DNA from 3 places in the Pseudoalteromonas sp. 13-15 genome. Region 2 is predicted to be linked to each of the others. Evidence: predicted binding sites of a transcription regulator. Region 2 holds the regulator's gene; each other region holds the start of a gene.
The links. The regulator ArgR, encoded in region 2, controls arginine synthesis, uptake and breakdown. The targets are predictions, from matches to a motif close to ANTGAATANNTATTCANT.
Positions count from the first base shown of each region.

Region 1 (5,370 bases), 140 kb from region 2:
AGAGCCACCACTTTAAACAAAAACCTCAAAACAAGAAACCATTAACGAACAGAAGTTTCGGACAAAAAAAAGCGCAGTAAACTGCGCTCAATGGTTGGTTGAAATTAAATCTCAATTTAGCCAACAAGTGCCAACAAAATACCTGCGGCAACAGCACTGCCTAAAACGCCCGCCACATTAGGGCCCATTGCGTGCATAAGTAAAAAGTTATGTGGGTTATTTTCAAGCCCTACTTTATTAACTACACGCGCAGCCATAGGAACGGCTGACACACCAGCGGCACCAATTAACGGGTTGATAGGGGTTTTTGATATTTTATTTAAGCCTTTAGCCATAAACACACCTGATGCTGTACCAATACCAAAAGCAAGCGCACCCAGCACTAAAATACCAATTGTCTCTACTGTCAAAAAGTCATCTGCAGCGAGCTTAGAGCCAACCGCCAATCCTAAAAATATAGTGGTTATATTGATAATTTCGTTTTGCGCACTGTTACTTAAGCGGTCAACAACACCCGACTCACGCATTAAGTTACCCAAACAGAACATACCTACTAGCGGTATTGCCGCTGGTAAAAACATGGCTGTTGCAGTAAGTACCATAAGTGGAAAAATAATTTTTTCCTTTTTAGATACTTTACGTAGCTCAGGCATTTTAATTTGGCGCTCTTCTGGTGTTGTGAGTGCACGCATAATAGGAGGCTGGATAATTGGAACTAGCGCCATGTATGAATAAGCAGCTACCGCAATGGCACCTAATAAATCAGGCGCTAATTTTGAGGCTAAAAATATTGCCGTTGGGCCGTCAGCGCCACCAATAATAGCAATAGCCGATGCATCTTGAAGGGTAAACTCAAAACCCGGAATAAAGTTAAGTAGAATTGCGCCAAATAAGGTCGCAAAAATACCAAACTGAGCCGCAGCTCCCAGCAATAACATACGAGGGTTTGCTATTAACGCACTAAAGTCAGTTAGTGCACCAACCCCCATAAATATTAATAGTGGAAAAATACCGGTATCTATACCCACATAGTAAACTGAGTATAAAAGCCCACCAGGATCTGATAGTCCAGCAACCGGAATATTAGTTAATATCGCGCCAAAGCCAATTGGTAATAAAAGCAGTGGCTCAAAGTTTTTAGATATCGCTAAAAACAATAACAAACAGCCTACTGCAATCATCACCAAACCAGGAAACGTAAAGTTAGCAAGACCAGTAGCCTGCCAAAGGTTTAAAAGACCTTCCATTTACATTTACTCCTTAAGCCAGCGCAATAATTGCGTCGCCCGTGGTCACTGAGTCACCCTCAGACACAAGCACTTCAGCAATGGTACCAGTATGCATTGCGCGAACTTCAGTCTCCATTTTCATGGCTTCCATAATCACAACAACATCACCTTCGTTTACAACTTGGCCGGCTTTTACTTTTATTTTAAAAATATTACCTGCTAAAGGTGCATTTAACGTTTCACCCGAAGCCACTGAAGCAGACTGAGGTAAGTGCTCAGAATCTTTTAACGTTACCTCTTTAAGCTCACCGCCTTGCGCTACTACAACGTCGTAAACCTTACCGTCTACCTTAACGCTATATTGCTCAGCCTTAACACTGTTACCTTTGGCTGACACCTTAGCTGGTGACTTACTTGAATTATCTTCTACGCTAGGGACTGGTTCGAACGCATCTGGGTTATTGCGGTTTTTGATAAACTTCAAACCAACTTGCGGGAACAGTGCATAAGTAAGTACGTCGTCAATTTTATCATCAGCGAGTGTTAAACCTTGTTCTTGCGCTTCTTTTAATAGCTCAGCTTCAAGCGTTTCAAGTTCAGGCGCAATATTGTCAGCTGGGCGACACGTAATAACGTCGCTACCATCGAGTACTCGCTCTTGTAGCTCTTTATTCATTGGAGCTGGAGTTAAACCGTACTCACCTTTTAATACACCTGCGGTTTCTTTTGTGATTGTTTTGTAACGCTCACCGGTTAGCACGTTAAGCACAGCCTGCGTACCTACAATTTGCGACGTTGGCGTAACAAGTGGAATAAAGCCTAAATCTTCGCGTACACGCGGTATTTCAAGCAACACTTCGTTAAGCTTATCGGCTGCACCTTGCTCTTTAAGCTGGTTTTCCATGTTAGTTAACATGCCACCAGGTACTTGAGCCAATAAGATTCGTCCATCAACCCCTTTAAGGCTACCTTCGAATGCAGCGTATTTTTTACGTACATCTCTAAAGTAAGCAGCAATTTCTTCAAGTTGGTTTAAATCGAGTTCGGTATCGCGTGCGGTACCTTCAACAATCGCTACAATTGTTTCCGTTGCTGAGTGACCGTAAGTCATACTCATAGAAGAAATAGCGGTATCAAGCATATCAATACCGGCATCAATAGCTTTTTGATATGTAGCGGTGCTTAAACCTGTTGTAGCATGGCACTGCATAGCGATTGGAATAGACACCGTTTCTTTAAGCGCTTTTATAAGCTCTTCTGCATCGTACGGTTTTAATAAACCCGCCATATCTTTAATACAAATTGAATGACAGCCAAGCTCTTCTAGTTGCTTAGCTAAAGTTAACCACATATCAAGTGTATGAACAGGGCTTACCGTGTACGAAATAGTACCTTGAGCATGAGCACCTACTTTTACAGCCGCTTTAATCGCAGTTTCTAAGTTACGCACATCATTCATTGCATCAAAAATACGGAACACGTCAACGCCATTTTTATGTGCGCGCTCTACAAACTTTTCAACTACATCATCAGCATAATGGCGGTAACCTAATAAGTTTTGACCGCGTAATAGCATTTGCTGTTTAGTGTTTGGCATCGCTTTTTTTAGCGCACGAATACGTTCCCATGGATCTTCACCTAAATAGCGAATACACGAATCAAATGTTGCCCCACCCCACGACTCAATTGACCAATAACCAGCATCATCTAGTTTGCTGGCAATCGGTAGCATGTCGTCTAAACGCATACGAGTGGCAAGTAATGACTGATGAGCGTCACGTAGAACCAATTCTGTTAATTTTAATTTAGCCATGTGTGAGCCCCTTATTTGTTATTTGATTTGTACTGAGCAATGGCAGCACTAATAGCAGCGATGTGCTCATTTGGCACACCTTGAGATTTAAATGATGGTGATTTAACTGGAGCCGCAACGTCAGCAGGGCTAAAACGCGCCACCAAGTTAGACATAATTGTAACTGCGCCAATTAATATTGAAAGAAAGACAAACACCCCAACCATTCCTGTTAGCATTAAGCTACCAGCAGTTGCAAGTACAGCACCTATATCCATTCTTCTCCCCTTGAAACCCATATCGAAAAATAAAAAGTCGATTTAGTTAAATATTTATTCACTAGATAATAACAAAACAAATACCTTTGTCTAGCCATTGTAAATTGGTAAAACCAATTAAAATAAAAATAACATATAACCAAATTTATTAACCACAGTAAAAACCCTTACTCATCAACACCCCATAATACACAGAAAAAATACTCACTATATCTATAAGCTATAGGTAAAGTTTAAACAAAGCCTATTTTTGCGTACTCTACTAAACCTACTGTGAGCCATAAAGTGTAGAGAAAATAAAATTTGTTAATTGGTCTTACCAAACATAGCTTTTCGGTGGCGATATATTTTTGTGTGTGAATAAGTTACACAACCCAACGTAAAAGTTACCAATCAAGCAAACTCAAAAACACAGAGAAAAAACGTAAACAACTGATATTAAACAAAAATATATCATGGCACGCAACTAGCATTAACTATTGTGTACAAATTTGATAACCAAGGAGAAAACAATGTTACGCTGGACAATCACATTTTTAGTTATTGCTTTAATCGCTGCAGTGTTAGGTTTTGGTGGCATCGCGGGTGCCGCAGCTGGTATAGCAAAAATTATATTCTTTATTTTTATAGTACTTTTAGTTATTTCGTTAGTTTCAGGTGCGCTGCGTGGTAAATCGCCCAGGTAGGCATATACTCAACTAACACTACAATTTTATTTATTTGCAAGGAATTACATTATGAACTCTACAACTTTAAAAGCAGCACTAATTGGTCTTTTCGCAAGTTTTTTCATCATGGGTTGCCAAGATAACAACGCAGAAGAAGCCGGTGAACGTATTGATGAAGTAGTAACAGATGTACAAAACTCTGTTGAAGATACGTGTGAAGAAGTAAAAGAAGGCGTAAACGCTGAAGAAACTAACTGTTAATAGTTAGTATATTAAAAAACGGCCACCTGGCCGTTTTTTTGTGCCCGAAATAAATGCACGCATTATAAAGCTGCTCATTTATAAGCGAACTTGCTAAAATATACAAAACGATTTTTAAAGCAAGGCACTATGTCATTTTCAACTACCTACACACTTGATAAACCCTACTTTTATGAATGCTTTGACGAGTCACTTCCTTACAGTAAACGCGCGCAGCCTAAGTATTTTTTACTGGTACTATTAGTTTCGCTTGGTTTATTTAGCATTTACGGTTTAGCTGATCATTATTTAGGAACATTTTTGATCATGGTTGCTGTACTCGAATGCGTTGCTTTTTATTATCGCAGGCCATGGTGGGTAACCAGACAAATGTTTAGCAGAGCATCAGGCTCAGAGGTTACGCTCACTTTTGATGATGAAGGCATTAAATCGGCAAACCATTACAAAAGCTACCAGCTCGCTTGGCAAGACATCACTGACGTAATCGAAACACCACAGGGCTTATTGATAAAAAATAAAAACAACATGCAATATATCTCTAAGCAAATACTCACAGATGAAATGCTCGACTTTATAAACAAAAAAGCCACTCAATGAGTGGCTTTTTGGCTTAGCTAAATAAATTATTTAGTTAAGTATACGTGTTGATTAAGCATTGCCCGGATTAGGGTTAGACTTTTCAGCTTGTATACGCATGTAAATCTCTTCACGATGCACTGAAACGTCTTTTGGTGCATTTACACCAATTCGAACTTGATTTCCTTTAACTCCTAAAACGGTCACTGTTACTTCGTCACCGATCATAAGGGTTTCACCTACTCTACGAGTTAGTATTAGCATTCTCTTGCTCCCATGTTCCAATAAAAATTATATGATTCCGCTTATCCATATTAATGAAAAATAGACTAAAAAGTAAGTAAAAACTCACTATCTATCTACTTTCCGTTAAAAATACTTTATGTAATGCACGAACAGCCAGTTCGAGGTACTTTTCATCTATTAAAACTGAAATTTTAATCTCTGATGTAGACACTAAAACTACATTAATATTTTCATTTGCTAAGGCATCAAAAAATAAACTAGCAACACCCCAGTGCGATTTCATTCCCATACCAACAGCAGATACTTTTGCAATGGTTGTT
Region 1 covers NZ_CP019162.1:1,873,220-1,878,589, forward strand. The annotation lists gene ATS72_RS08700 (sodium ion-translocating decarboxylase subunit beta) at 117-1,247, opposite strand; gene oadA (sodium-extruding oxaloacetate decarboxylase subunit alpha) at 1,261-3,042, opposite strand; gene ATS72_RS08710 (OadG family protein) at 3,054-3,299, opposite strand; gene ATS72_RS08715 (DUF1328 family protein) at 3,812-3,985, shown strand; gene ATS72_RS08720 (hypothetical protein) at 4,037-4,228, shown strand; gene ATS72_RS08725 (YcxB family protein) at 4,358-4,825, shown strand; gene csrA (carbon storage regulator CsrA) at 4,877-5,068, opposite strand; gene ATS72_RS08735 (aspartate kinase) at 5,160-5,370, opposite strand, start outside.
Region 1: the regulator ArgR is predicted to act here: its motif matches at 3,345-3,362, upstream of ATS72_RS08710 (OadG family protein).

Region 2 (5,370 bases):
GTGATTGCTTATGTCGTTCGGTTTTATGCCATTGCTCACGGAGCGATAGAGTCGAGCTTTGTGCGTATTAGTCCATCACTTGATATGGCAAGCCAGTCTATGGGTAAAAGCCAAGGCCAAACATTGCGTTTAGTGCACCTACCTTTATTAAGAAGAGGCTTACTGACTGCTGCTTTACTTGTTTTTATTGAATGCATGAAAGAACTTCCTGCGGCGTTATTACTCAGACCATTTAACTTTGAAAGTCTAGCAACGCATGTTTTTCAGTACGTGAGTGATGAGCAGTTAGAGCTTGCTTCTATATCTGCTTTATCTATTGTTATTGTTGGATTTATCCCTTTGTATTTTATTAATCGTTCTATGGAGCAACACACTTAAATGAGTAGTTTAATTTTGCAAGGTGTCAGCTATCACTATAACGGTACAAAGGTGATCGAAAACTTAGACTTAACCGTGGGTAAAGATGAGATTGTATGTTTGCTTGGTGCCAGTGGCTGCGGTAAAACCACCACATTAAAAGCCATTGCAGGCTTAGTTGAGACCAAGCACGGAAGTGTATTTATAGATGGAAAGCTGGTAAGTGATGAGTCAACATTTATTGCACCAGAGAACCGAAATATAGGTATGATGTTTCAAGATTACGCGTTGTTTCCTCATCTAAGCGTAGCAAATAACATTGCGTTTGGGTTAGGTAAAATGAGCCAATCCGAAAAACAACAGCGTGTGGATGAAATGCTTCAGTTAGTGCATTTGTCTGGTTGCGCAGATAGATTTCCTCACCAGCTTTCTGGTGGGCAGCAGCAACGCGTTGCGATTGCCCGTGCGTTGGCTTATAAACCAAGTTTACTACTTCTTGATGAGCCGTTTTCAAATATAGATACCCAAGTTCGTTTTGAATTAATTGCAGATATTCGCCGTATTATTAAGGCGCAACAAGTATCAGCGGTATTTGTTACCCATTCAAAAGAAGAGGCTTTTGCTTTTTCTGATACGCTTGCCATTATGGATCGCGGTAGTATTGCCCAACAAGGCACGCCAGAGCAGCTTTTTGCTGCTCCTAGGTCAAAGGTGGTTGCAGAGTTTCTAGGTCAAGGCATATACTTATCCGCAGAAGCATTAACGGCTACTGAATATAAAACACCTTTTGGCACCGTTGAGTCAGATATGCAAACGAGCTGCTATCCATGTAGTGGTGAGTTATATGTGCGACCTCACCAAATTGAACTTGTGCAAGAGTGTCAAAGTGACAAACTCAGTAAACGGGCTACAATATTAAGTCGTCGCTTTATTGGCTCTGCGTATGTTTATAAAGTTGTTATAGCCGAACAAACGCTTGAAGTTGAAGCGCAATATGGCCAATCATTTGAAATCAATGAGCAGGTTATAATAAAAATAAAACCCCACACAGTGAATTTTTTTGAATCATAGTTAATGTGATTCACTGTGTACATATCTGTAAAACTGAGGAATAACAATGGCGCAAGCGCAATCTGGGATTTGTGCTGAAGCAAACCTGCATGGTTTGCATTTATTTTTTAATGTGTTTGATGGTCAAGACGAATCATTGCGCGCTAAATTAAAACAAGTAAGCGCAATTGAAGAAGAGTTTAATGATCAGTTTTCAGAGTCGATGTTGTCGTGCGTTGTTGCCATTGGCGCCCAATATTGGCCTCATATTCTTCCTGAGTATATTCCTAGTGAGCTGCAAAGCTTTCCAAATATAAATCATCCAGATCACCAAATGAGTGTTCAGCCGTGCGACTTGTTTGTGCAGGTGCGTTCAGACAGAGAAGACGTAAACCACTTATTTGCATTGCAAGTTTTAAAGCTTTTTGCACCTGATGTGGAGCTGGTGGAGCAAATACGTAACTTTCGTTTTTTAGATGGCCGAGATTTTAATGGTTTTATTTATGGTGGTGATACGCCACACGGAAGAAAAAAGCGTTCAACTGCTTTAATTAATAAACCTGGTTGTTTTGAAGATCAGGGAAGTTATATTCATGTTCAGCGCTATAAACACGACTTAACTGTTTGGCAGCACTTATCGCTCAGTGAGCAAGAGCAAATTATGGGCCGTACACGACTTGATAATACGCTTATAACCCCAGCACTAAATACCAGTCATGCCACGCGTAGTGAGTTAAAAGATGAAGAGGGGCAACCCCTTTTGTTGAATCAAAGCATGCCTTATGGCGATGTTTATGAGCAAGGTATGTTATGCATAAGCTGCGCAAGTACTGGTACTGCATTTGAGGCTGTATTAAATAGCCGTTTAGGGGAGGGGGAGTGTTACGACCATTGGCTTGATTTTACTCAAGCCGATATGGGGTCAGCTTTTTTTGCCCCCTCAGTTGGGTTTTTAAAGCAAATTTAAACCGTATCAAATAAAATACGTACTCGTTCAAGTGTGACGTCTATTTCAGAGATTTTTGCTGGGGCAATAAATATAGTATCGTCTCCGGCAATAGTACCTAATACACCATCGGCCTTTCCTAACGAGTCAAGTAAGCGGGCAATAAGCTGCGCAGCGCCTGGACTGGTGCGAATAATGATCATCATTTCATTATGCATAATATCAATGACTAACTGGCGTAATGGGCTTTTAGCTGTCGGCACTCCCATTTCAGCGGGTAGGCAGTAAACCATTTCTTGTTTAGCGTTGCGGGTACGCACAGCACCAAACTTACTTAACATGCGTGACACTTTACTCTGGCTTATATTGTCAAAGCCTTGCTCTTTAAGCGCATCAACTATTTCGCCCTGAGAGCCAAAGTTTTCTTCTTTTAAAAGTGATTTAAACGCTTTTACCAATGCTTCTTGTTTATCTTGAGGTTGCATAGTCTTTATTCATTATTGTTATTTATGCTGTAAATACTACACAAAAATGAATAATTATGCAGCAGTTGTTTAGTCAACTTGACAGTTTGATGCGATAAACCACCAAAGTTTACAACTATGGTCGAAAATATCGCAAAATAGGCCCGATAAATTTGTTTTTAGGCGCTAATTTCATTATCTTAAGGGCCACAAGTATTTCCTACCTCAAATGACGGAGAATTCCAATGAAAGTTGCTGTATTAGGTGCTGCAGGCGGTATCGGTCAAGCATTGTCTTTACTATTAAAAACAGGCTTACCAGCTGGTTCTGAATTATCACTTTACGATGTTGCACCAGTTGTACCAGGTGTTGCTGTTGACCTATCACACATCCCAACTGATGTTAAAGTAGCAGGTTTTGGCGCAGACGATTTAAACAAAGCGCTTGACGGTGCTGATATTGTTTTAATCCCAGCGGGTATGCCACGTAAACCAGGTATGGATCGTGCAGATTTATTTAACGTAAATGCCGGTATCATTAAAACACTAGCTGAAGGCATTGTAGCTAGTTGTCCTAAAGCACTTGTGGGTATTATTACTAACCCAGTAAACGGCACAGTACCGATTGTTGCTGAAGTGTTCAAGAAAGCAGGTACATACGATGCAAGCCGTGTATTTGGTATTACTACGCTTGACGTGATTCGTTCAGAAGCATTTGTTGCTGAACTTAAAGGCGTAGACGTTGCTACAGTTAAAGTACCAGTAATTGGTGGTCACTCTGGCACAACGATTCTTCCTCTACTTTCTCAAGTTGAAGGCGTAACTTTCACTGAAGACGAAGTTGCTGCACTTACTCCACGTATCCAAAATGCAGGTACTGAAGTAGTAAATGCTAAAGCAGGTGGTGGTTCAGCTACATTATCAATGGGTGCTGCTGCAGCACGTTTTTGTATGTCTTTAGTTAAAGGCCTACAAGGTGAAGATGTTGTAGATTACGCATACGTTGCTGTTGAAGATGGTGATGCAGAGTATTTTGCACACCCAGTACGTTTAGGTAAAAACGGCGTTGAAGAAATTCTTTCTTACGGCGAGCTAAGCGCATTTGAAGAAAAAGCGAAGAACGATATGCTTGAGACACTGAAAAAAGACATCAAAGAAGGTGTTGATTTCATGGCGTAATAGCCAGAATGAGCATTAAAAAAGCCTGCATTTGCAGGCTTTTTTGTTGCTCGAATGTTATTTACTATTAGTGTTAAATAACAGGCTCGTTAAGGTTAGTGATCACGGTCAACGGCTATACGGGCTAAGCTTACCAATGCGTGCTTGTATTCAGATTCTGGTAGAAAATCTAAGCAAGCAATTGCTTTATCGGCTTCAAGCTCTGCTTTTTGCATTGTAAACTCAAGCGCATTGGTTTGTTTTAACGTAGATAAAATCTCTTCTAAATGTTCCATACCATTACTGTGCTCAATTGCATCACGAATTAACTGTGTTTGATGCGCATTACCGTGTTGCATTGCATATATAAGTGGTAGGGTCGGCTTACCTTCGGCTAGATCATCGCCTATATTTTTACCTAGCTGGTCTGCATCGGCGTTATAATCAAGCACATCGTCAACAAGCTGAAATGCCGTACCTAAGTGCATACCGTATAAGTTTAATGCATTGAGCGTGGCTTCATCATTATTGGTAATAATAGCAGCAAGCCCGGTAGCAGCCTCAAACAGCTTAGCCGTTTTAGAGTAAATAACTTGCATGTAGCTGGCTTCGGTTGTGTCTGGATCGTTGCAATTCATAAGTTGCAGCACTTCACCTTCAGCAATGATATTGGTAGCATCGGCGAGTATTTGCATAATTTGCATTTTGCCTAAACCAACCATTAACTGGAATGAGCGCGTGTATATAAAGTCGCCAACTAATACGCTAGCAGCATTACCAAATTCAGCGTTAGCGGTTGGGGTGCCTCGGCGTAAGTTTGACTCATCAACAACGTCGTCGTGTAATAAGGTCGCGGTGTGAATAAACTCAACAATGGTCGCAAGTGTAATGTGGTCTTTACCAGTATATCCTAGCGCTTTGGCAGCTAAAATAGCCAACATAGGGCGAACGCGTTTGCCGCCGCTATTAACTATGTATAAACCAAGTTGGTTTACTAACGCCACCTCTGAGCGCATTTGCGCATGTATAAGTTGATTGACGTCATTCATATCGCTTTCTATTAACGCCTGGATAGCTTTTATATCCATTGATCTCCGAGCCAATTTTTATGTGTGAACGGCGCAGATTGTACAACAAAAAACGCACTAGCTCGATATTTTGTGACGATTGATTTAAAAAACCTACCTAAAGTGCTTAATAAGTGCTTAATTCAATCACAAATGTGTTTAATTACTAGACGATGAAAGATGGTTTTTGAGTTTGAATAATGTACAACGCAGGTTGTAATTTTATTAGTAGGGTTATTTTTGCAAAGAGTTAAAAAGCGCTTGGCAAAAGGCTTAATTAATATAAAATAGAGAAAATATTGAATTGCTCTCAAAGCAGCTACTTTTTA
Region 2 covers NZ_CP019162.1:2,015,965-2,021,334, reverse strand. The annotation lists gene ATS72_RS09405 (ABC transporter permease) at 1-378, shown strand, start outside; gene ATS72_RS09400 (ABC transporter ATP-binding protein) at 379-1,428, shown strand; gene ATS72_RS09395 (Dyp-type peroxidase) at 1,475-2,374, shown strand; gene argR (transcriptional regulator ArgR) at 2,371-2,838, opposite strand; gene mdh (malate dehydrogenase) at 3,063-3,995, shown strand; gene ispB (octaprenyl diphosphate synthase) at 4,091-5,062, opposite strand.

Region 3 (5,370 bases), 1.5 Mb from region 2:
ATGGTTTTCGCGAAGAGGATCAATTGGCGGGTTAGTGACTTGTGCAAACTTTTGACGGAAATAATCGTATAGTGAACGATGCCCTTCGCTTAACACAGCAAACGGAGTGTCATCACCCATTGAGCCAGTCGCTTCTTGCCCGTTTTCACCCATTACACGAATAACGCTATCCAACTCTTCATTGGTATAACCAAACATTTTTTGATATTTAGCTAACGTTTCATCGTCAAATGAACGATTGCCTGCATCTTGCTCTTTTAATTCTTCAAAGGGAGTCAAGCGCTTAACATTTTCTTCAAGCCACGACTTATAAGGATGGCGAGATTTTAAATCTTGGTCGATTTCGTCTGAGTGCCAAATTTTCCCCAATTTAGTATCAATTACTAAAAGCTCACCCGGACCCACTCGACCTTTTTCAACTACTTCATCGGCGGTGTAATCCCAAATGCCGACTTCAGAAGCAAGGGTAATAAAACCATCTTGTGTGATTACATAACGCGCAGGACGAAGACCATTTCGGTCTAAGTTACAGGCTGCAAAACGGCCATCTGACATAACAATCCCCGCAGGACCGTCCCATGGCTCCATATGCATGGAATTAAAATCATAAAATGCACGTAAATCGTCATCCATAGCGCGGTTTTTTTGCCATGCAGGCGGCACCAGCATGCGCATAGCACGGAATAAATCCATGCCACCGGCTAAAAATAGTTCTAGCATGTTATCAAGGCTTGACGAATCTGAGCCTGTTTCATTAACAAACGGCGCTGCGCTTTGTAAATCTGGAATAAGTGGAGACGAAAATTTATACGAGCGAGCACGAGCCCACTGACGGTTACCCTCAATGGTGTTAATTTCACCATTGTGCGCTAAATAGCGGAAAGGTTGAGCAAGTGGCCAACGAGGCTGTGTGTTTGTTGAAAAGCGTTGATGAAAAACACAAATTGCGCTGGTCATACGAATGTCAGCTAAGTCTAAATAAAAATTAGGCAAATCTGCAGGCATCATAAGGCCTTTATAGATAGTCACTAACCCAGATAAACTTGCAATGTAAAATGATTCATCGTCTGCTAAACGTTTTTCAGCACGACGGCGCGCTACGTATAAGCGACGTTCTAAATCTTTTGAACGCCAACCTTCAGGTGCGCTTACAAAAATTTGCTCAAAGCCCGGTAATTGCTGCACAGCAATTGGACCTAGCATTGATGGGTCGGTAGGCACTTCGCGCCAGCCTAAAATATTTAGCGTTTCTTTTTCTAATTCTTCGCTAAGAATTTCCTTTGCAGCTTGTGCTAAAACAGGATCTGAATTTAAAAAGATCATGCCTACTGCATAGTTTTTACCAAGGTGCCAGTTATGCTCACTTGCAATAGCACGGAAAAAACTATCTGGTTTTTGCAAAAGCAAACCACAGCCATCGCCTGTTTTACCATCAGCAGAAATACCGCCACGGTGTTGCATACGATCCAACCCAGTAATAGCAGTACGAATAAGCCGGTGACTAGCCTGACCATTAACTTGGGCAATTAAGCCAAAGCCACAATTTTCTTTCTCTAATTTCGAGTCGTATAACATAGACCCCTCCCCTTGCTTCACTGTTAGCGTTAATGAACTGCTCGACGATTTGCTAACAGCCGGTCAAAACTAGCCTCTATATCAAATAGAGTCAACAGTAATTTGAATACATATTCACATTCTTGAATATTTCTCACTTCATAGCAAGATTTCTTTTTTATCATTTTTATTAACATTTAGCGGTGTTTTCATCGTTATTTTTTCATGACACTGGTGTCAAGTTTAACATTTTGTAAAAATAGCTCTAAATAAAAACACAGTTTACGTAAACGTAAACCTAAATATTAGTGAATAAATATTCAATTAAAGGAATTTATAAAATGTGGGGATTATGCAAATAATATTACCCCTTTTCATTAACGAATTATAAAAGGGATAAATACAGGTAGAATTATGTTCCTTATTCTTCATTCAGCTTAAAAACTGTAATTTAACCACTCATTACTTTGATTAATTATTCGTAAATAGAAAAATAAAACCAGTCAAAGCTTAAATGTCACCCCGCTATTTAATCGCCTGAGTAGCTTAGCTTTAAAATACACTTACACTTTGAGTTCACTGTGGTGCCGACGTTATTGGTTTTCTTGTACCCGCAACGCAGTATCTACTCTTTATATATTGCTTTTTATGTGTCCGAAGCGGACACATAAAGTGTCCGCGGACATATTACTTTAATAAATAAATTATTAAGTATATTAATATCAATAGGTTAAATTTTGGCATGCTAATCGTATAGTGTAATTTAGTAATTATTATTTGGAAGAATTATGTTCACTTTAAGCTTATTTTTACTCTCGCCACTAGCCGCTATTTTTGCAGCACTACTTTATGTCATGTTTGAAAAAAATATAAATTCATTTAGTTAAGGTTGAATAATGATTAAAGATACCAGTGCTCAAGACATACAAGTTAAAACACCCGCAAACCATAAAAAACGTTTTCTTTTAATTATCGCTGTGTTGTTGCTTGTTATTGCTGCTACTTATGGAGTTATGTCAGGCTCGGATGCAACTAAATCATTTAGCCAAGAAAAGGTGCAAATAGCAAAAGTAGAAATTAAAACGCTTATTCGCGATGTAGCCGCAAGTGGAAAAATTGTTGCCGCCAATGCACCACATATCTACAGCCCAGAGAGAGGCTTTGTAAGCTTGCACGTAAAAGCTGGCGATACAGTTACCAAAGGCGACGAGCTTGCTGTACTTCATAGCCCTGAACTTACCAATGAATTAAAACAACAACAATCCGTATTACAACGCTTAGAGGGTGAACTTAAAAGGCAACACCTACAATCAAGAAGAGACACTTTAACCCTTACAAAAACACTCGATATGGCAAGTGTAGAATTAAACGCAGCACAAAGAGAAGATCGTCGCGCAAAACTATCAATTAAAAAGCATTTAATAAGCCAAATAGACCTTGAAAAAGCAATAGACGACTTATCACGTGCACAGCTTACCTATAAACACGCACAGCAAGAGGTGGCACTTGCTAAAGATACACTCGCATTTGAATTGCAAGCTGCTAAAAGTGATGTAGAGCGTCAGCAGCTGATCGTTGATGACTTACATAGAAAAGTAAATGAGCTGTCAATTCGGGCCACAGTGACAGGCATTGTTGGCAATCTGCTTGTGCAACAAAAAGCAGCCGTCACGCAAAGTCAGCCTCTGATGACACTCGTTGATTTAAGTCATTTTGAAGCACAGTTGCAGGTGCCAGAAAGTTACGCAAACGAACTCGGGTTAGGTATGGACGTAGAGCTTAAGCTAGGGAACGAAACAATAATGGGAGTGCTCTCGGCTATATCACCCGAAGTTAATAATCGCGAAGTAACCACACGTGTTCGCTTTACAAGCAACAGCAATAACATTCGCCAAAATCAACGTTTAACCGCGCGTATTTTACTAGACAATCGCCAAAATGTGCTGCAGGTAAAGCGAGGCGCTTTTATGCAACAAGGCGGCATTGTTGCATATAAAATAGACGGAAATTTTGCAAGACGTATACCTATATCCGTAGGTGCCACCAGCATTAACGCGGTAGAAATTTTAAGCGGCTTAAATGAAAACGACGAAATAATAATTTCTAGCTACAACCAATTTAACCAAGTAGACACGCTTTTATTAAATTAGAAGCGCTCTCAACCAGCGCCAATTTAAGGAAAAACCATGTTACAAATGAAAAACATAAGTAAAGTATACCAAACTGAAATGGTTCAAACTCACGCATTAAGAGACTTTAATTTAAATGTAAATGAAGGCGAATTTATAGCTGTCACAGGCCCTAGCGGCTCTGGGAAAACTACCTTTTTAAATATTGCCGGTATGTTAGAACCCTTTAGTGAAGGTGATTATATTTTAGATGGTGTAAATGTGGGTAACCTAAACGACAACCAACGTGCCGATTGCCGAAATCAAAAAATTGGTTTTATCTTTCAAGGTTTTAATTTAATACCAGATTTAAACCTCTATGAAAATATTGAAGTACCTCTTCGTTATAGAGGTATTAAAGCAAAAGAACGTAAACGTAGAATAGAGCAATGTTTAGAACAAGTAGGCTTAGCCTCCCGCGCTAAACATTTACCTCAGCAACTTTCTGGCGGCCAGCAACAACGCGTCGCTATAGCCCGCGCACTTGCCGGCGAACCACGTTTTTTACTTGCCGATGAGCCCACCGGTAACTTAGACAGCCTAATGGCTCGCCAAGTGATGGAATTACTTGAGCAAATAAATCGCGATGGCGCCACCATTATAATGGTGACACATGACAGTGAATTAGCCCGCCGCGCACCGCGCAACATTCAAGTAGTTGATGGACAACTTGCTGACTTTACTTTGTACCAAGGTACACAGCCAATAAAAGTCGCACAAGGAGTATAATTCATGCTGGTTCATTATATTGATCTGAGTTGGCGTAGCTTTAAACGCACACCACTCGTAAGCTTTTTAATGGTACTTGCCATAGCAATTGGTATTGGCATCACCATGACTAGTTTGAGTGTGTATCACATGATGTCGGCCGATCCAATCCCGCACAAGAGCAGTCAGCTTTTTAGTGTGCAGTTACAGATAATGGACGATGGAAGCACATGGTGGACGTCAGATAACCAGCCTCTTCAACTAACTTATCAAGATGCTGCAAATCTTTATCAATCCCAAGTAGGTGCTCAACGTTTAAAAATGGTACGAAGTGGTTTTTCTGTTTACATAGACTCTGACAAAGTAAAACCGTTTAGTCAAAGTGCAAGACTTACCACTCCTGAATTTTTTAATATGTTTGACCTCGAATTTTTACATGGTAGCAAGTGGTCACAGCAACAAGAAGACAATGCAGCGCCCGTTGTTGTCATTAGCGAGGAGTTAAACAATAAGTTATTTGCTGGCAAAAATTCAGTGGGTCAGGTTATTTACCTTGACGATGCTAGTTACGAAGTGATTGGCGTTACAAAAAACTGGCCTCTAACCATCAAATATTACGACTTAAACAATGGTGCATTTAACCAACCCGAACAACTTTTTATGCCATTTAGCCTTCTTGAGGCAAAGCAACTTGGTAATTGGGGAAATACTAATGGTTGGAAGCATGAAGATGTTCGAAGTTTTACTGCCAAATTACAGTCAGAAATGGTTTGGATTCAATTCTGGGTTGAATTAACGACCGAGCAACAAAAAAATGATTACGAGAATTACTTACTAGCTTATATGCAAGAGCAGCAAAAGCTCGGTCGATTTAATCGTAAAGAGCTCGCTTTTGGGCTTCGAGATGTTAATCAATGGATGGCTTACAATAATGTGGTTA
Region 3 covers NZ_CP019162.1:476,737-482,106, reverse strand. The annotation lists gene gltB (glutamate synthase large subunit) at 1-1,575, opposite strand, end outside; gene ATS72_RS02375 (efflux RND transporter periplasmic adaptor subunit) at 2,451-3,704, shown strand; gene ATS72_RS02370 (ABC transporter ATP-binding protein) at 3,741-4,451, shown strand; gene ATS72_RS02365 (ABC transporter permease) at 4,455-5,370, shown strand, end outside.
Region 3: the regulator ArgR is predicted to act here: its motif matches at 1,677-1,694, upstream of gltB (glutamate synthase large subunit).